DNA from 2 places in the Mycobacterium sp. 155 genome. Region 2 is predicted to be linked to the other one. Evidence: predicted binding sites of a transcription regulator. Region 2 holds the regulator's gene; the other holds the start of a gene.
What was found. The regulator HspR, encoded in region 2, represses chaperone genes until heat shock. The targets are predictions, from matches to a motif close to ANNTGAGTNNNNNNNACTCANNT.
Positions count from the first base shown of each region.

Region 1 (10,164 bases), 2.0 Mb from region 2:
TGCCGCGCGCTCGGCCTGCCGGGGCAACAGATAGTCCCGTGCGATGGCGACCTTGTCGTCCTCGGTGTAGCCGTCGAGCTGGATCAGCTCCATCCGGTCCAGCAGCGCCGACGGGATGTTTTCGATGACGTTGGCGGTCGCCAGGAAGACGACGTCGGACAGGTCCAGATCCAGCTCCAGGTAGTGGTCGCGGAACGTGTGGTTCTGCGCGGGGTCAAGCACCTCCAGCAGCGCGGCCGACGGGTCGCCGCGGTAGTCGGAGCCCACCTTGTCGATCTCGTCCAGCAGCACAACAGGATTCATCGAGCCGGCCTCGCCGATGGCCCGCACGATACGGCCCGGCAGCGCGCCGACATAGGTACGCCGGTGTCCACGGATCTCGGCTTCGTCGCGCACGCCGCCCAGGGCGACGCGCACGAACTTGCGGCCCAATGCGCGAGCGACGGACTCACCCAGGGACGTCTTGCCGACGCCCGGAGGACCGGCCAGCACCATTACGGCACCGGACCCCCGTCCGCCGACGACGGCCATGCCGCGCTGGGTGCGTCGCGCTCGCACGGCCAGGTATTCGATGATGCGGTCCTTAACGTCGTCCAGCCCGTGGTGGTCGGCGTCGAGAATCTCTCGGGCACCCTTGAGGTCCGTCGAATCCTCGGTCTTGACGTTCCACGGCAGCTCCAGCACAGTGTCCAGCCAGGTGCGAATCCAGCCGCCCTCTGGGCTCTGCTCGCTGGACCGTTCCAGCTTGCCGACCTCGCGCAGCGCGGCTTCGCGCACCTTCTCCGGCAGATCGGCGGCTTCGACGCGCGCCCGGTAGTCGTCGACGGAACCGGCGTCGTGTTCATCCGATTCACCCAGCTCCTTGCGGATGGCGGCCAGCTGCTGGCGCAGCAGGAATTCCTTCTGCTGCTTGTCCATCCCGGCCCGGACATCCTCGGCGATCTTGTCGTTGAGTTCGACCTCGGCAAGGTGTTCGCCGGTCCAGTCGATCAGTACACGCAGCCGTTCGGCCACGTCGGCGGTCTCCAACAGCTGACGCTTCTGGACGTCGGTCAGGTACGACGCGTAGCCGGCGGTGTCCGCCAGGGCGGATGGGTCGGTGATCTTGTTGACCACGTCGACAATCTGCCACGCCTCGCGGCGCTGCAGCATAGCCAGCAGCAGCTTCTTGTATTCGGCGGCCAGCGCCTTGGTCTCGTCGGTGGCCTCGGGCTCAGGCGCCTCATCCACCTCGACCCACAGGGTGGTACCGGGTCCGGTGGTGCCGGGCCCGATGTGAGCGCGCCGCTCGCCACGGACGACGGCGCCGGCACCGCCACCGGGCATGCGGCCAACCTGCACGATCGACGCGATCACGCCATGGGTGGGGTAGCGGTCATCCAGGCGTGGCGCGATCAGCAGTTTGCCGGACTCTCCGGTCGGAGCTGCAGCTTGTGCTGCTTCGATAGCCGCGCGCGCAGCGTCGTCGAGCTCGATCGGCACCACCATGCCAGGCAGCAGGATCGGTTCTTCGACGAACAACACCGGCACAGAAATTGGTTCGGACATCAAACCTCCAAAGTTCAGTCTGATGCACTCAACCCTGTCAGGCGCTGGTTTGTTCCCGGAGATGAATTCGGCCCTGCCGGAGCCTGCCTTTGCGGCCGCAGGAGTGGGTCAGGTGTAGGCGACGTGGACGCGCTGGATGTGGCCTTCGAACGGGAACGGTGCGCGTTCGCGGTAGTCGAGCGATACCGGCGAACCCAGGCAGGTGCCGATGTCGAGGCAGTCGTTGGCCGTGAACAGCAGCGGTGCACTGATCGGTACCTGACCGCTCGCAATCATTTCACCGTTGCGCGCGATGCTGATGTTCAGTGGGCCGGCTGGGCGCGGTTCGGCATATTGCGTCGTGACGGTGAGAGTGGCACGTCCCGGTGGCACCTTTTCGGCTGAGCGGATCTTGGTGCGCGACAGGATGAACAGGTTGTACTCGTAGCAGAGGTAGCCGTCGTCGAGATAGAGAGTCAGCCCGCCTGCCGCGGCGCCGAGGGCGTAGAGCACTCCGTTGGCGGCGGCGGGGATGTCGACATCGATGGTGACGACGTTGTTCTTGTTGCCCAGTGCCGGTGCGCAGAACTCCGGCATGCGTACCGTGTCGCCGGAGAACTCCCACTGCTGATACGGGGGAGCGATGCGCAGCTCGGGGTGATAGACGGGTACCCACAAGCCGCCACCGATGGGCAACACCGCATTACGGGCGGCTTCGACGATGAACATCTCCCGCAGCTGGGCGAGTTTCTCGGGTATCTGGTCGGCGAGATCATTGGCCTGTGACCAGTCCTCGTCGAGGTGGTATAGCTCCCACTGGTCGTTGTCGGGGGTCCAGGTGGCGATGCCTTCAGGCATTCCGGGTAGCCACGGGAGCCGCGGGCCGCGGGCGCAGGCCATCCAGCCGTCGTGGTAGATGGCGCGGCTGCCCATGATTTCGAAGTACTGGGTCTTCTTGCCGCCGGGCGCGTTTCGGTCGCCGAGCGTCCGGGCGAAACTTGCTCCTGCGAGCGGCATCTGCGGCTCGCCGTTGACCACCTGCGGAGTCTCGATACCGACGATGTCGTAGATGGTTGGCACTACGTCGTTGCAGTGCAAGAACACGTCGCGAGGCGTGGGCTCGGCGGTGATCTTTCGCGGCCAGCGCACTGCCATGGGATTGCGTGTACCGCCCAGATGTGATGCGAGCAGCTTCATGCCTTTGTACGGCGTGCTACCGGCCCACGCCCACGCGGCGTGGTACTGGTTGTCGACGAGTGGGGAGCCGAGGCAGTCAAGGCCGCCGAGTTCATCGAGGGCATCGATGTGCTGGCGTACGGTAGTGGGAATGCCGTTCTGCGCCAACAGTTCTGCGATCGTGCCATTCTGGCCTTCGCCAGAGGAGCCGTTGTCGCCCCAGATGTAGAAGAACAACGTGTTCTCGGCGTAGCCCAGTGATTCGAGCTCGTCGGTGATGCGGCCGACCTGGACGTCGACATGTTCGGCATAGCCGGCCGCGACTTCCATCAGGCGACGCTGGAATGGCTTCTCGTCGTCGGGGATATCGTCCCAACCGGCGAGGGATTCGTCCCTGGGCGTCAACTCGCAGTCCTGCGGAATCCAGCCCTTGTCCTTCGCACGTTCGAATACCCGCTGCCGGTATGCGTCCCAGCCGTCGTCGAACTTGCCGGCGTATTTGTCCGCCCATTCCTTCATGATGTGGTGCGGGCCGTGGAGACACCCGCTGGCCCAATACATGAAGAATGGCTTGTCGGCGTTGAACGCCTTGTGTCGGCGCAGCCAGGAGATGGCATCGTCGGCCAGATCCTCGGACAGGTGGTAGCCCTGTTCCGGAGTTCTGGGTGGCGGGACCACAGTGGTGTTCCGCACCAGGTTCGGCTCATACTGCGAAGCCTCACCGGCCAGAAAACCGTAGAAGTATTCGAAGCCCAGACCAGTGGGCCAGTTGTCGAACGGCCCGGCGGCGGTGGTTTCCTCGGCCGGGGTGTTGTGCCACTTGCCGAAGGCCGATGTCGCGTAGCCGTATTGCTTGAGCACCTCGGCAACTGTGGCGCTCGATCGCGGGATCTTGCCGGCATACCCGTCCCAGTCGTTGGCAAGTTCGGCGATCTGACCGTTGCCGATCGCGTGGTGATTGCGGCCGGTGAGCAAGGAGGCCCGGGTCGGCGAGCACATCGCCGTGGTGTGAAACCTGTTGTAAGACACACCTTCAGCACAGATACGGTCGAGCGTGGCAGTGGTCACCTCACCACCGAATGTCGACGGTAAGCCGGGTCCGGCGTCGTCGATGAGGACGATGACGATGTTGGGCGAGTCATCGTGCAGGCGCTGCGGTACCGTCCGCGGGCTGTACGTCGACTCCTGCAACGTCCGGCCGGCGATGCTGCCCGACGGCACTGGGGCGAAAGGCAATACGCCACCGCCCGGCAGGACGGGCGCCACCAACCGATCACTCTGCACGTTCGACACCGTGTTCCTTTCTTCGGTTTGGCACGTCACCCAGGCCCGGCCATCCACTGTGCAGCAAACCCCTACCTGCCGTCTTGACATTCCGGGACGAATCTTTGACATTGTGGGACATGGCAGTGATTCGAGGGACTGCGCTCACGGATTTTCACCAGCTTGTTGCCGAACTCGGCGGAGACAGTCGCGCATTGGTGGCTGCCGCCCACATCCCCTACGACGACATCGGTCGTCACGACCGGTTCATTTCCCTTCCGAATGGGGCCCGGATGCTCGAAGATGCCGCCGTTGCACTCGAGATCCCCGACTTCGGCCAGCGGCTGGCTCTGCGCCAGGGCATCGAGATCCTCGGTCCGGTGGGGCTGGCGGGGCGCAACGCCGCCACGGTGGCCGACGCCTTTCTGATTTTCGACAAGTTCATGGCCGCCTACAGTCCGTCGATCAGCGCACGGGTGACCGCACACCTCGACCCAGAACTGCGCCGTTTCGAGTTCGAATATCTCCTCGATCCAGCGCCGCCGCAGGCCCAGGCCATCGAGCTGTCGTTGGGCGTCACCCTGCGGGTGCTGCGTCTGTTCCTCGGCGCTGGCTACCGGCCGGTCGCCGTGCACCTGCCCCATGCTGGGCTGACTCCGCCCGATGAGTATGAACGCTACTTCGGCTGTCCGCCAACATTTTCCGAATCGATTGCCGGCTTCACGCTGCGCACGATCGATCTGCAACGGCCGCTGCCCACCGACCAACTTGCCCATCAGACGGCGGTCGACTACCTCGGCCGCGTCATCGGTGAGTTCAGTCCTGCAACTGGACCGTTGGTGCGCACCCTGGTGCGTCAACTACTGCCGACCGGTGCTGTCGGGCTGACCGACATCGCCCGTCACATCGGTGTGCACCCCAAGACCCTGCAACGCCGGTTGGCGGCCGAGAACGTCACGTTCGGCGGACTGGTCGACCAAGCCCGCCGCGAAGCGGCGCAACGTCTATTGCTCGATACTGACCTGAGCCTCGATCAACTCTGCCGGCAACTCGGTTACGCCGAGCAAAGTGTGCTCACCCGCGCCTGCAAGCGGTGGTTCGGTATGACGCCGACGTCTTACCGCAACACCCGTATCGATCCGGTGCCGCGGATCTGACGAGTAGAGATCACGCTGCAACAGATCGCCGGTACGGCGATATCGATAGGGTTGAAGCGCAAGGTGACTCATGATGATCGCCCTCGACATCGGTGACCTTGTGCTCTTCTCGAGTGTTGTCAGCAGGGGGCACGATGACGGCAGTATCACACCCCGACATCGAGGAGCGCATGATGCTCGATTGCAATTTGGATCAAAAGAACTCGATCGTCCTCGTGCGTCCCGACGCGGCGCTCGACAAGGACGATTTCGTCAAATTGGCACAGGTGGTCGATCCGCAGATCGAGGCCCACGGCGATCTGGCCGGCCTGATCATCGATGCGCCGCGCTTCCCGGGGTGGGACAGCCTGGGCGCGATGGTGACCCATATCCGTTTTGTACGTGATCATCACAAGCATGTGAAGAAGATCGCGGTTGTCACCGATTCGCACCTCGGTGATCTCGCCGAACATCTGGCCGCGCATTTCATCTCAGCCGAGATCCGACAGTTCCCCGGCGGGCATCTCGAACAAGCCCGAGCGTGGATCAGCGGCGGCTCGTAGCACCCTGGTAGTCCCGCCGCGGCGGCCTATCGGGGAGATTGCGTGGGTTGTCAAGGGTGCGGACATTTTTCGTAAGCGGTGATGAGTTCTTGCTCGGCGGGTGGGGAGTGGTAGACGAGGGTGTCGCGGTCGGTGCAGCCGCCGACGGTGATGGCGACGGGTGCGGTGGCGCGTCCGTCGCCGGTGATGTGACCTTGGATTTGGTCGCTACTGGTGTAGAGCACCGGTGCGGGGAGTTCGCGCAGGAGCGGTAGGTGCTGTCGCGCGAGTGTGATGGCCTCGGTGGGATCGTGGGAACGGGTTTGCGCGGCGATCCACACCGGTGCAGCGACACGGCCGTTGATGGTCAGTTGGTTGGTGTGGGGGATAGTTTGGTCGGCGTTGACCCGTCGCCACAGGTCGAGTTCGGCGGCGCTGGGATAGCGCCGCGAGGTCTTGATATCGGCGGGATGCTGGCTGCCGGTGCTGATGGTCCAGGTGAGTCCGGCCAGTTGAGGGAACTGCTTGGCCAGGGTCGCGGCGGCGCTGGCGGCGTCCGTGTAGTCAGCGTCGTCGGGCAGTTGGATCTTGGCGATGTTGGATTGCCCTGCATCACGGATGGGGATTGGTTGCCAGGGTGGGCAATGGTGGCACGTAGTTGGACGGTGGCGGCAGGGAATTGGTGGCGCAGAGCGACCCAGTCGCGTGCCTGGGCGATGATCTGCTGGTCGTTCACGATAGGCAGTTCGCCGCCGTCGATCGCGAAGAGGTTCCAGCCGTCGATGACGTCAAGCTCTGACCGGTAGCCCGTGTAGTCGACCAGGTGCAGGTCTTGCAGGTAGCGATCGGCCACGGCGGCCAGTTGGGCCACGGTGATGCCCTGGGCGGGTTCCGCGGTGATGGTGAATGACACCCATCCTTGAGCTGGACGGTCGGTTACTCGGCTGTTCACTGTGCGAACTCCGGGCATGCGGGCGAGGATGTTCGCCAGACGGGTGACATGAGGTCGCCGGTCAGGAGGTGCGGCCTGACAGGCGTTCACGAGCGCCGCCAGCACCATGGCCGTGGCGGCCAGGCGCGTCGCGGTGCGGTATCCCCAGCGCCATCGAGGGTGGTGGAAGTGGGGGCGCTGGGTGGTCACGCCGGCGGGATTCTGGAGACGAACCGCACAAACGGTAGGTGCCTTCCGACGGTCTGGAAGTCAGCCGCAGAACCATCGACGGAGAAGCCCAGCACGCGTGGGATCAAATGGCTTGCGGCGAATCGGTGCCGCATCGCATGTCGGGTGATCTTCACTGTGGCTGTCCCTCCGCATTCCATCCCGCTGCCGGGGGTCGGACTATATACGCCTACGATTATCAGACAGTGCAATGATCGTATTATGCAACAATGTAGAGAATGCCGGTCGAGGTGATCGGTGATCGATTGGTGCCGGCCCGCAGCTCTGGACCGACACCCACCCGTGCGTGGACCGATGAGCGCTTGGTCCACGCCGGTGCCTGAATGTGTCGCGCTGCGACGCACGGGGTTTGGCGCACTTTTGGGCGCTCTCACGTTCCTCGTCTTCGGCTGCAGCACTGCGGAATCGCCTCACGTCGGCACTGCGGTGTCCCAATCATCGTCGGGAGTGTCGATCAATCCCTATCGCGCCGCTGATCTCGTGTTGCTGATCGCTGAGGCCGGGCTGTCGGTGCCCGATCAGCGTGACGTCACCGCACACGATTGCCCGCTGATCGGATGTGTCGACAAGATCGATTCCGACACGGTGTCCGTGAGTACGTTCCCGACTACCGGTGCAGCCGAAACATATGCAGGATCAACGAATCACCGGTTCCTCATCGCCAACGTCGTGATGGAATTCGGGCCGAGTATGGACCCTGACACTCAGCATGCCTACGAAGCGGTCGTCACCCGCGCCGTCCAATAGCTCACATGCCGAGGTGGGCGGGTGGCTCGCCACCTGCTGCAATAAAGGCCGTCAGCGCCGATACCAGCCCGCGCCGTTGCGGCTCGGGCATCGCTTGCACCACACGGGCGATCTCCGCACGCCGCCGTGCGGTCGCCGTATCGACCACCTCGTGCCCGCGAGGAGTCAACTCCACCACGAGTTCCCGGCGCGAGTTCGGATGCTGGCGCCGGTCGATCAGCCCCGAAGCGACCAAACGGTCAACCATGCGCCCAATCGTCGAGGGGCGCACATCGAGCAATCTGGCCAGCTCGGTCAGGTTCGAGGCGCCGCGCGACGACAGAATCACCAATGCCCGGAACTGCGGAATGGTGATCGATTCATCGACCTCGGCGATTGACCGTGCGGAGATGGCCACCAGCAGTCGCGATGCGGTTACCAGGGCGTCGGTGATCGCATCCACCGAATCCTGGACCGACGCTCTGCTCCGGACTGTCACCCGCATCCTCTCGATCGCGTCTGCCCACAGAAATATCCGGAATACAACCCGGCAGAAATTAACTATTGCACAATGCCACTGTCTCACGGGGCGGTGGCACCCCGTCGGCCTCGCAACGTCTCGTCCCTGTCGGGCTTTTACATGGTGTAGTCCGGCAGTTGAAGGTCGTCGTGCAGCTGGTGCCGGATCATCCAATCACCGATATGGCGTTGCGCGAGCAGTCTGCACCGGGGTTGTGGGTACGCAAGCGGGTTTTGGTAGCGGGCGAAGGCGCCGCGGAAATCGGGTCATGCCGCGGATCGTCTGGATCGTGTTGGTGCCGAAGGGAAAGTCGATCTTACGGCGGAGGCAGCCGATGTAGATCTCGGCGGCGTTCTCACCGCCTGTATGGCGGAGCCCAAACATTTTGCAGGATATCCGATTTGGTGAGGACTGCATCCTTGTTGCGCACCGATGACGAGTCTAGATTCGGGTAATCTCACGGCTAGTCTCCTTCGGCGATCGTGTCCTCATCGCTTGTGATCCAGTTGCGGGCTAGCGTGGTTTGCGCAAGCGGGAACGCGCGCAGTTCGCCGGGCATCAAGAAGCCGAAGATCTTCATGGTGTGCTTGATCCACTCCACATCGGTGACGACTGCCAGTCGTTCCCACCGAAACCAGTGTGCAAGACCGATTTTCGTGTCTTCCCACGCGGCGTCCGGGTCAACGCCGGCGAAGTCGGGGGCAATCTCGTAGAAAATCCTCACCTTGTCGTGGCGCGTCAGCCGTTGCTCCACATCGGGTATCAGAACGGCTTCGTAGTCGGCCTGTGTGATATGCCCGTGCCACACGAAGGCGGCGACGTTGTCGGGAAATCCGGTCAATGCCTCGATCATGACGTCCTCTCAGTTGATGCGGTCGGTGCGATTCCGGCCAGCGGCGATAGCACCGGCTCCCTGCGGTGGCGGGTCTGCCGGGGATGGCGCTCAAGCCAGTGGTAGACGGCGCGTTTGACGCGGTCATTGACGAAAAACCACAGCAGCGCGTAGCCCCACACGACGCCGGCCCAGCCCCAGCCCAGCGGTGTCATCAATACTCCGTAGACGGCGATCAGTGTCGCGAGGGCCTGCGTTCCGAGGACCGCAGCGAGCAAGACAGGAGCGGGCGCCGGACGCGACCAGAAGGCGCCTCGGGTGCGGGTGACGAAGATGGTCAGATGCCCTGCGACAGAAAGTTTCAGGTAGATCAGGCTGCGAATCATGTCGTGGTCCAACCCGAAGATCTTGTCCGCGACGACGAACAAAATGAATGTTTGCGCGACGCCAATGACGCCGAGCGTGGTGGCGATGGTGAGTACCGCTCGCATATCCCATGCGGCAGGTTTGGGTGAGCCGCGAACGTGGTCGTAGGCGATGGCCAAGATTGCGCCGTCGTTGAGCAGCGCCAGCAGCACGATCATTACGGCGGTGACGGGGAAGAAGTTCAAGATCACGATCGCCAGGGTGATCAGCAGCAGCACCCGGATGGTTTCGGCGATGCGATAGATGGCGTAGCTGTTCATCCGGGCGAAGATCTCGCGAGCTTGACGGATAGCGGCCACGATCACCGAGAGGCCCGGGGCCAGCAGGACGACATCGGCGGCCGCACGGGCAGCATCGGTGGCCCCGGCCACGGCGATGCCAGCGTCGGCCTGTTTGAGCGCGGGTGCGTCGTTGACCCCGTCGCCCGTCATGCCCACGATGTGCCCACGGGCTTGTAATAGCCGCACGATACGGTACTTGTGTTCCGGAAACACCTGGGCGAACCCATCGGCGGTCGCCACTCGATGACCCAGTTCGTCCTCGCCGCCGGCGGTGTCTAGTGTGGCGGCATCGAGGATCTGCGGACCCAGCCCGACCCGGCGGGCGATTTCGCGGCCGATGGCGACTTGATCGCCGGTGACCATCTTGACCTCGACGCCGAGTTGTTGTGCGGCGGTGATGGTTTGGGCGGAGTCCTCGCGGGGCGGGTCGGCCAGCCCCAGCACGCCGATCAGGCGCCAGGATCCGTCGACGTCGGTACGCGCCACACCCAAGGATCGGTAGCCGTGGCTGGCGAACCGTTCGACCACCCCGGGAACCTCGCCGCTGGCGCCATC
Region 1 is NZ_KB892705.1:1,301,572-1,311,735, forward strand. It holds gene lon (endopeptidase La) at 1-1,548, opposite strand, end outside; gene B133_RS0106025 (arylsulfatase) at 1,657-3,996, opposite strand; gene B133_RS0106030 (AraC family transcriptional regulator) at 4,107-5,123, shown strand; partial or broken gene B133_RS25275 (hypothetical protein) at 5,317-5,454, opposite strand; gene B133_RS0106035 (STAS/SEC14 domain-containing protein) at 5,390-5,665, shown strand; gene B133_RS0106040 (hypothetical protein) at 5,716-5,985, opposite strand; gene B133_RS24295 (hypothetical protein) at 6,012-6,785, opposite strand; gene B133_RS23275 (hypothetical protein) at 7,272-7,571, shown strand; gene B133_RS0106065 (MarR family winged helix-turn-helix transcriptional regulator) at 7,573-8,049, opposite strand; partial or broken gene B133_RS25280 (winged helix-turn-helix domain-containing protein) at 8,245-8,500, opposite strand; gene B133_RS0106070 (STAS/SEC14 domain-containing protein) at 8,534-8,923, opposite strand; gene B133_RS0106075 (plasma-membrane proton-efflux P-type ATPase) at 8,920-10,164, opposite strand, start outside.
Region 1: a site for HspR is predicted at 1,560-1,582, ahead of lon (endopeptidase La). Genes of this name have one in related genera too.

Region 2 (10,164 bases):
TCGCCTCGGAGGACTCGCGGTTTATGACCGGTGCGGAACTAGTCGTTGACGGCGGATTCCGTGCGCGCTGAACCGCCTAGTCCTCCCATGGGAACGTGTCCAGGCGCTCGGGGCCGTTCGCGGTGACCAGTACCTGGGTTTCGAGCTTGATCGACTCGCTGCCCTGCTCCGCGATGAGGCTTTCCACGTTGATCACCATGTTCTCTTCGAAGCCGCCGCCGCTGTAGTCCGGATCGAAGTCCGGGTGTAGCGGGAGGAAGGGCCACTCGTCGGCCATGCCACTGCCGTGAACGGCGCAGGTATAGCGGTAGGGCTGGTATTTCTCCGGAATCCGCCATGACTTCGCGTTGAACTCTGCGAAGGACAGTCCGGGGCGCAGTAGCGCCATGTTGTGGTCGATCTGCTCGCGGGCGGCGGCGTAGAGCTCGCGTTGTTTTGGCGTCATGGGCACATGTCCGCAGGTCCAGGAGCGGGAGAGGTCCGCGAGATAGCTGTACGGACCGACCATATCGGTATCGAAGGCGATGATTTCGCCGCGCTGCACCCGCCGGTCCGAGCACTCCGAGTACCAAGGGTTGGTGCGCGGGCCGGACAGCAGGAGCTTGGTCTCGATATATTGGCCGCCCGAGCGGGCGTTCTCATGGTGCAGTTCGGCCCACATCTCGTTCTCGGTGCGGCCGGGCTCGGAGGCTTCGTAGACCCGAGCCATCCCGGCCTCGCAGACCCGAATGGTCCAGCGCATCAACTCCAGTTCGTCGGGGCTCTTGATGGCGCGGGCCTGTTCGGTGAGCCGACCGCCGTCGATCACGTCCACCCCGAGTTTGGCGAGGGCGTCGACGCCGAGCGGATCAATCCGGTCGACGGCGATTCGGCAGTGCCCGCCGCCGAGCGCCCCCCGGATCTCCGCGGCCCACGATGCAACGTTGCGGTCCGTGGCATCGCCTTTGGTGAGGTACATCCACGACGTCGCCAACCGCACCTCGTCGATTCCGGGGAGCCCGTCGTTGACGTGCAGCGCACCCTCGAACTCGAACATGATCGCCGGCCCGTCGGCGACGATCAGCGCGTAACGGCACGGGTCGTGCATGGTCCAGATCATCATGTTCGACGAGTCGAGCGTGTACCGGATATTGACCGGGTCGTACAGCAGGATGGCCGCGCAGTCGTGCAGGGCCAGCTGTCCGCGGAGCCGGCTCAGTCGGTACCTGCGGGCGCGGTCCAGGACGTCGTCGCTGATCGTGCTGATCAGAGGTTTGTCGGCACCGTCCGGATTGAGATAGGCCAGCTTGCGCGGATCGTGGAAGACGTCAGTCGAGCCCTCGGTCACGGCGTCAGTCCTCCCACGGGAACGTGTCCAGGCGCTCGGCTCCGTTTGCGGTGAGCAGGACTTGGGTTTCGAGCTTGATCGATTCGCTGCCCTTTTCGGCGATCAGGCTTTCCACGTTGATCACCATGTTCTCCTCGAAGCATCCGCCGTAGGAGGGATCGAAGTCAGGGTGCAGGCCGATGAAGGGCCACTCGTCGGCCATACCGGAACCGTGAACGGCGCAGGTGTACCGATAGGGAATGTACTTCTCCGGGATCTGCCACGAGCGTGCGTTGAACTCGGTGAACTCCAGGCCCGGCCGCAGCAGCGCCATGTTGTGGTCGATCTGCTCGCGTGCGTCGGCGTAGAGCTCACGTTGCTTCGGCGTCATGGGCACGTGTCCGCAGGTCCAGGATCGTGAGAGGTCGGCGAGATAGCCGTACGGACCGACCATGTCGGTGTCGAACGCGATGATCTCCCCGCGCTGCACCTTGCGCGACGAGCACTCCTTGAACCAGGGATTGGTGTTGGGACCGGCCGTGAGCAGCTTCGTCTCGATGTACTCGCCGCCCGAGCGGGCGTTCTCGTAGTGCAGTTCGGCCCAGATCTCCTGCTCGGTGCGGCCCGGTTCAGACACCTCGTAAACCCGTGCCATCCCGGCCTCGCAGACCCGGATGGTCCAGCGCATCAGCTCGAGCTCGTCCGCACTTTTGATCGCGCGGGCGCGCTCGGTGAGCGGTCCCGCGTCCACGACGCCGACGCCCAGGTTTGCGAGTGCTTGCACGCCCGGATGCTCGAGCCGATCGACGGCTAGCGTGCAGCGCCCGGTGCCGAGGGCTTCGCGGATCTCTACGGCCCAGGTCTCGACGTTGCGCTTGGCGGCGTTTCCGGCGGTCAAGAACATCCACGTCGTCGCAAGCCGCACGTCGTCGACCGTCGGTAGGCCTTCGCTGACGTGCAGCGCGCCGTCGCTTTCGAACATGATCACCGGACCGTCGGCGACGATGAGTGCATAACGAACCGGATCGTGCATAGTCCAGATCGCCATGTTCGACGAATCCAGCGCGTAGCGGATGTTGACCGGGTCGTAGAGCAGCATCCCGGCGTAACCGTGCTGGGTGATTTGATCGCGGATGCGTCCCAGCCGATAGCGCCGGGCGCGGTCGAGGACGTCGTCGCCGATGGTGCTGATCAGCGGCTTGTCCGCGCCGTCGGGGTTCAGGTAGGCACTCTTGCGCGGATCGTGAAAAACCTGGCCGGCATCGGATGCGGCGGGACTCTCGGACGCAGCGGTCATGTGGTCTCTTTTCGCTCGCGGTCGAACCGGTGCGACACAGTGTGGGCCCGCACATAGCCGGGGAATGGGCTTACCAGCCGGTAGCAAATTGCTGAGTCAGAAGTCCGCGGTAGAGCTATTCGGAGGTAGCGACACCGCAGCGAGCAGCGGTGCAATGGCACTGGAGGCCATCTGGCTAACGCAGGACGAATCCTGGAATGAGGGTGTCGTCGGGGTCGACGCTGAAGAGGTGCTCGCCGGTGCGGAACGCCGTCCCGGTGACCACGGGAACGACGCTCGGGTACCCGAGGGTGATTGCGGTGTCGCGGATGCGGGCGCGGAACTCGGACCCGACGATGGAACCGTGGATCAGTTCGTGCTCGGCGTCGAGAAGCCCGCGCGCGGCCAGCGTCGCAACGCGAGCGCTGGTACCCGAACCGCAGGGTGAGCGATCCACTTGACCGTCGGCGAAGATGGTGACGTTGCGCTGGCGCGGGTTGCCTTGCTGGTCGGTTCCGTCGTCGGCGAAGAAGATGGTGCCGTAGATCCCGCTGAGGCGATCATCTTCGGGATGCCGTGCGTACTCGGTGCCCGACAATGCGGCCTTCACCTCGCGCCCGAGGGCAATCAGTTCGGGGAGGTCCGCGGGCGCGACGTCCAGTCCCACGTCAGCGACGTCGACCTGCGCGTAGATCGCGCCGCCGAACGTCACGTCGGCCTTGATCGTGCCGCGTGAGGTTTCCACCGAGACGTCGCGATGGAGCACGTAGCTCGGCACATTCACGAACTCGACGCCGGTCACTCGGCCACCTTCCGAGTGCACCCGCGCGGTGACTCGGCCGGACGGAACGTCGATCACGACGTCGGTGACACCGGAAGGATCCTCGGCCACTTTCCCGGTGTGCAGCGCCCATGCGCCCAGTGCGATGGTGCCGTGCCCGCACGCCGTGGAGAAGCCGTCCTTGTGCCAGAAGAGCACGCCGAGGTCGGCGCCGTCGTCGTCGGGCGGGACCAGGAACCCGCCGTACATGTCGGCGTGACCGCGCGGCTCAAAACACAGCAGCTGCCGTAGACCGTCCACCGCCGGGTCGGTGATGGCGGTGACGCGCTTGGCCGCGACCGTACCGCCGGCCAACTCCGGGACGTCCGCCACGATGCGGAAAGGCTCACCACCGGTGTGATAGTCGACAGCGGAGATCGGGGCAGCGGCCATGGGACGAGAAGCTATCACCACCAGAACAAACGGAACCAGCTCGTCATCTGCGGGCCGTCCTAACCGCGCACCCTGCCCGCGACACCGGAACACGGACGGGAAACCTCCGCACTACCCGTGCCGGCGCTACCGACGTTCCGACACGCATCCGACAGCTTTGATGACGGTCCGACAAGGCAGACGGATTCCGACAGTTACGAGGTTGGGAACAAATCCAGGGAAGCCCACGTTGACCAGTTCGACAACAAGTTGAGTGAAACAGACTCAAGTCTGGGTTGACAATCGATAGTCGGTTGGAGCAGACTTGAGCGCAGTCCGCTCAGACCCCTACATGTCTAACAGGAGGCAACACTATGGCTCGTGCGGTCGGTATCGACCTCGGGACCACCAACTCCGTCGTCGCGGTTCTGGAAGGTGGCGACCCCGTCGTCGTCGCCAACTCCGAGGGCTCCCGCACCACCCCGTCGGTCGTCGCGTTCGCGCGCAACGGCGAGGTGTTGGTCGGTCAGCCCGCCAAGAACCAGGCGGTGACCAACGTCGACCGGACCATTCGTTCGGTCAAGCGCCACATGGGCACCGATTGGTCCGTGGAGATCGACGGCAAGCACTACACCGCGCAGGAGATCAGCGCGCGTGTGCTCATGAAACTCAAGCGGGACGCCGAGGCCTACCTCGGTGAGGACATCGCAGACGCCGTCATCACCGTGCCCGCGTACTTCAACGACGCCCAGCGTCAGGCCACCAAGGAAGCCGGCCAGATCGCCGGCCTCAACGTGCTGCGCATCGTCAACGAGCCGACCGCGGCCGCCTTGGCCTACGGCTTGGACAAGGGCGAGAAGGAACAGACCATCCTGGTCTTCGACCTCGGTGGCGGCACCTTCGACGTCTCGCTGCTGGAAATCGGCGACGGCGTCGTCGAGGTCCGCGCGACTTCCGGTGACAACCACCTCGGTGGCGACGACTGGGACGACCGCATCGTGGAATGGCTGGTCGACAAGTTCAAAGGCACGTCGGGCATCGACCTGACCAAGGACAAGATGGCCATGCAACGGCTGCGTGAGGCCGCCGAGAAGGCCAAGATCGAACTCTCGAGCTCGCAGAGCACCTCGATCAACCTGCCCTACATCACCGTCGACGCCGACAAGAACCCGCTGTTCCTCGACGAGCAGCTGACCCGTGCCGAGTTCCAGCGCATCACGCAAGATCTGCTGGACCGCACTCGCAAGCCGTTCCAGCAGGTGATCAAGGATGCCGGCATCGCCGTGGGCGACATCGACCACGTGGTGCTGGTGGGTGGTTCCACCCGTATGCCCGCGGTCACCGAACTGGTCAAGGAGATGACCGGCGGCAAGGAGCCCAACAAGGGCGTGAACCCCGACGAGGTTGTCGCCGTGGGCGCCGCGTTGCAGGCCGGTGTGCTCAAGGGTGAGGTGAAAGACGTTCTGCTGCTTGACGTCACCCCGCTGTCCCTGGGTATCGAAACCAAGGGTGGCGTGATGACGAAGCTCATCGAGCGCAACACCACCATCCCGACCAAGCGGTCGGAGACCTTCACCACCGCTGACGACAACCAGCCGTCGGTGCAGATCCAGGTCTTCCAGGGTGAGCGTGAAATCGCTTCGCACAACAAGCTGCTCGGGTCCTTCGAGCTGACTGGTATCCCGCCGGCCCCCCGCGGCGTGCCGCAGATCGAGGTCACCTTCGACATCGACGCCAACGGCATCGTGCACGTCACCGCCAAGGACAAGGGCACCGGCAAGGAAAACACGATCAAGATCCAGGAAGGCTCCGGCCTGTCCAAGGAAGAGATCGACCGGATGATCAAGGACGCCGAGGCGCACGCCGACGAGGACCGCAAGCGTCGCGAAGAGGCCGACGTCCGCAACCAGGCCGAGTCGCTCGTCTACCAGACGGAGAAGTTCGTCAAGGAGCAGCGCGAGGCCGAGGGCGGATCGAAGGTGCCCGAGGAGACCTTGAGCAAGGTCGACGCCGCGATCTCCGACGCGAAGAAGGCGCTGGAAGGCACCGACATCGCCGCGATCAAGTCCGCGATGGAGAAGCTGGGCGAGGAGAGCCAGGGTCTGGGTCAGGCCATCTACGAGGCCACTCAGGCCGAGCAGGCCGCCGGTGCTTCAGGCTCCACCAGTTCCGATGACGACGTGGTTGACGCCGAGGTCGTCGACGATGACAGGGAGACCAAGTGAGTGAGAACGATTCGCACGAGCCGGTGACCATCACCGACAAACGGCGCATCGATCCCAGCACCGGCGAGGTACGTGAGCAGGCGTCGGCCCCCAGCGGGCCGGCGTCCGCCGCGCCCGACGCCTCGGGTTCGGCCGCCGACGCAGGCGCATCCAACGATGAGATCGCCGAATTGAAGGCCACCCTGCAGCGGGTCAAGGCGGAGTACGACAACTACCGCAAGCGCGCCCTGCGGGATCAGCAGCTCATCGCCGAGCGGAGCAAGGGCGCCGTCGTCACCCAGTTGTTGGGCGTGCTCGATGATCTCGAGCGGGCCCGCAGCCACGGTGACCTGGAATCCGGACCGCTCAAGTCCGTTGCCGACAAGCTGGTCGGCGCGCTTGAGGGGCTTGGCCTTTCCGCATTCGGTCAAGAGGGCGACGAATTCGACCCGTCGCTGCACGAGGCCGTGCAGCACGAGGGCGACGGAACCCATCCGGTGATCGGAATGGTGATGCGTCGCGGTTACAAGGTCGGTGACCAGGTGGTGCGGCATGCCATGGTCGGTGTCGTCGACACCGTGCCCGACGCCGGCGGTGCCGATAATCCGGACGCCGCGGCTGTCCAGGCCCCAAAATCAAACAACTAGACAAACCGACTAAAGAGACGAGGTAAGGAGGTGGCGCAGTATGGCCCAGCGTGAATGGGTCGAGAAGGACTTCTACAAGGAGCTTGGCGTCTCCTCTGACGCCAGCGCCGACCAGATCAAGAAGGCCTACCGGAAACTGGCCTCCGAGCTGCATCCCGACCGGAACCCCGACGCGGGAGCCGCGGAGCGGTTCAAGGCGGTATCCGAAGCCAACAGCGTTCTGTCGGACCCCGCGAAGCGCAAGGAGTATGACGAAACCCGGCGGCTGTTCGCCGACGGCGGCTTCGGCCGCCGGTTCAACACCGGCAGCGGTGGGGGCGGCGGCTTCGGTGGTGGATACGGTTCCGACGGAGCTGAATTCAATCTCGGCGACCTGTTCGATGCGGCCGGAGAGAGCGGCGGCGCGAACATCGGTGATCTCTTCGGCGGACTGTTCGGGCGCGGTGCGCAGCCGCGCCCGAGCCGGCCGCGGCGGGGCAATGACCTGGAAACCGAGACCGAGCTGTCGTTCCTGGAAGCCACCAAAGGCGTGGCCATGCCGCTGCGGCTGACCAGCCCGGCGCCGTGCACCAACTGCCACGGCAGCGGTGCGCGTCCGGGGACCAGCCCGAAGGTGTGCCCGAACTGCAACGGTTCTGGCGTGGTCAACCGCAACCAGGGCGCGTTCGGGTTCTCCGAGCCGTGCACCGAATGCCGGGGCAGCGGCTCGATCATCGAGCACCCGTGTGATGAGTGCAAAGGCACCGGGGTCACCACCCGGACCCGCACCATCAACGTCCGGATCCCTCCGGGCGTCGAGGACGGTCAGCGCATCCGGCTGGCCGGACAGGGTGAGGCCGGATTGCGCGGTGCACCATCCGGTGACCTCTATGTCACCGTGCATGTGCGCCCGGACAAGGTGTTCGGCCGTGACGGCGATGACCTGACCGTCGCAGTCCCGGTGAGTTTCCACGAATTGGCGCTCGGCACAACACTTTCCGTGCCGACGCTGGACGGCAAGGTCGGCGTCCGGGTGCCCAAGGGCACCTCCGACGGCCGGATCCTGCGGGTTCGTGGACGCGGAGTGCCCAAGCGGTCCGGTGGTCACGGCGACCTGCTGGTCACCGTGAAGGTGGCGGTACCGCCGAAGCTCGAGGGCGAAGCGGCAGAGGCGCTGGAGGCATACGCGAAAGCCGAGCGGGCCAGTGGATTTGATCCGCGGGCCGGATGGGCGGGGAACGTATGACGACTCGCTGGCGCGGCGATGAGCGCGTGCGCGAAGAGCAGACGGTGAGGAATCGACTGCTATGAGTAAGCGTAAAGAGGAAGCACGCACGTTTCTGATCTCGGTGGCAGCCGAGCTGGCCGGTATGCACGCGCAGACCCTGCGCACATACGACCGGCTCGGCCTGGTCACCCCGCAACGCAGTTCCGGTGGGGGACGGCGGTATTCGGAGCGTGACGTCGATCTGCTGCGCGAGGTGCAGCGCCTGTCCCAGGACGAAGGCGTCAACCTCGCCGGCATCAAGCGCATCATCGAACTCACCAATCAGGTCGATGCCCTGCGCGCCAGGGTCTCCGAGCTGACCCAGCAGGTGGAGCAGCTCAGCGCAGGCTCCCGCCACGATGTCGGGATGACCTCCAAGGCCGTGGTTGTCTGGCAGCCCCGACGGGGCGTCCGCTAGCTGCCGAGCGGCCAGTTATCGCACGCGAATTTCGAAAAACCGTGTCATAACCGGCCATTCGACATTTAGCTGACCTTGATCGAAAACGTACTGGTTTCGGGCTGTCCCGGAACGGCCATCGCGTAGTCTCCGCGGCGCAGCGCGTCGGTGGGCGCGGCCATCGGCTCGATCCCGATGACATCGTCGTTGCTTGGCGCGAAGAGCTGCGCGGCCGGATAGCCGCGCACGAACGTCACCTCGACGCGCCGTCCGCCGCCCGAGATCGCGAATACCGAACCATCGTGAACCTGGTCGAACCCATGGTCGAGTTCGGTGTCCTTGAGCGGCTCGGTGCCGCCAGCCCATTCCTCGGTGTCGCCGGTTGGGATGCCCCAGTTGTCCACCGGCAGATGCCGCATGGTCGGCGTCTGCAGTTGCCACTCCTCACGGGGCACGTCGGGGAGCTTGAGATACGGGTGATAGCCGTAACACAGAGGTACCGACGCCGCGGTCGACGGCATCACCGTGGTGGCCACGGTGAGCGTGCGGTCGGCCAGCGTCACCGTCATCGTCAGGATGTGCGGGAATGGGAAGGTCGTCAGTAGCCGCGGCTTACCACCCCAGTCGAGGATCGCGACCAGCTTGTTGTCGGTTTGTTCGATCACCAACCAACCGGGGTCGGCGGCCAGTACACCATGGATGGGCACACCATGTTGGTCGCTGCGGACCCCGGCCACGCCGGGTGTGAGCGTCACGACCGCGCCGTTGATGGCGTATTTGCTGGCGCTCAACCGATTTGCCCACGGGTAGAGGATCGGGATGCCCATCGTCTTGCCGGTGGTGATGTAGGCCTCCAAGCCGCGTCGCTGGCCGAGAAACTCGACGCCGTCATCGGCCAGCGATGTGCACACCATGCCGGCGACCGGTACATAGGTGGCGGTCAGAGCTGACGACGGGTCGCGCAGGATAACGGGCTGAAAGTCGGCCATGGCGCCAGTCTGTCACGTGGTCCGGGATGCCACACGGGTACCAGTCAGTCTGTCAGCGGGTCATGCTGGATGCGTTCCGGTGGCGCACCGCGGGCGATCAACGCGGCTTTCGTCGCCTCCACCATGCCGGGACCGCCGCAGATCAGGATCTGCCGGTCACCCCAGCCGCCGTAGCGCGTCACCACGTCGGGAAGGCGTCCGGTCTGGCGGACATGCAGGCCGCGGGGCGGCTGAACATCGGGATAGTCTGTGGCCCAAGGCGGATCGGTGCTGTATTCGGAGACCGGTGTCACCGACAACCACGGGTTCATCGATGCGATCTGCCAGAGCGTGTTCAGGTCATAGAGGTCGCACGGGTAGCGCCCTCCGAAGAACAGGTGCACGCGCGGGTTCACCCCGTGCTGGGTCATGTCCATGAGAAGAGTCCGCAGCGGCGCTAGCCCGGTGCTGCCCGCGACCATGAGCACATCCTCGCCGGCCCGGTCGACGTGCATGGCGCCGTGTGGGCTGGATATCCGCCACCGATCCCCGGTGTGGGTTTCGGCGACGATCGCGGTGCTCACCATGCCACCGGTGACCGAGCGGACGTGGAACTCGATGACGCCTGACCGGTCTGTGGGAATGGAGGGACTGAGGTAACGCCACCGCCGCGGCCACTGCGGCACCTGGACTGTCACGTACTGGCCGGGGTGGTAGAACAGCGGCTGGTCGAGGTGGAGTCGGATCACCGAGACGTCGCGCGTGACGCGAAGGTGCTCGATGACGGTGCCGTCGCAGTAGGCCGGGGACTGCTCGGCATCAGCTGCCCCGCGCATCACCCCGATGAACAGCCCGACCGCGTCGTGTGCGGCCTCGGCGATCCGGTCGGTGAAGCCGGCACCTAGATGCGTGCGCATCGTGGTGAGTA
Region 2 is NZ_KB892705.1:3,260,091-3,270,254, reverse strand. It holds gene B133_RS23385 (SDR family oxidoreductase) at 1-71, shown strand, start outside; gene B133_RS0115725 (Xaa-Pro peptidase family protein) at 77-1,327, opposite strand; gene B133_RS0115720 (Xaa-Pro peptidase family protein) at 1,332-2,603, opposite strand; gene B133_RS0115715 (proline racemase family protein) at 2,779-3,795, opposite strand; gene dnaK (molecular chaperone DnaK) at 4,149-5,999, shown strand; gene grpE (nucleotide exchange factor GrpE) at 5,996-6,625, shown strand; gene dnaJ (molecular chaperone DnaJ) at 6,666-7,850, shown strand; gene B133_RS0115695 (heat shock protein transcriptional repressor HspR) at 7,912-8,289, shown strand; gene B133_RS0115690 (aldose 1-epimerase) at 8,355-9,257, opposite strand; gene B133_RS0115685 (FAD-binding oxidoreductase) at 9,302-10,164, opposite strand, start outside.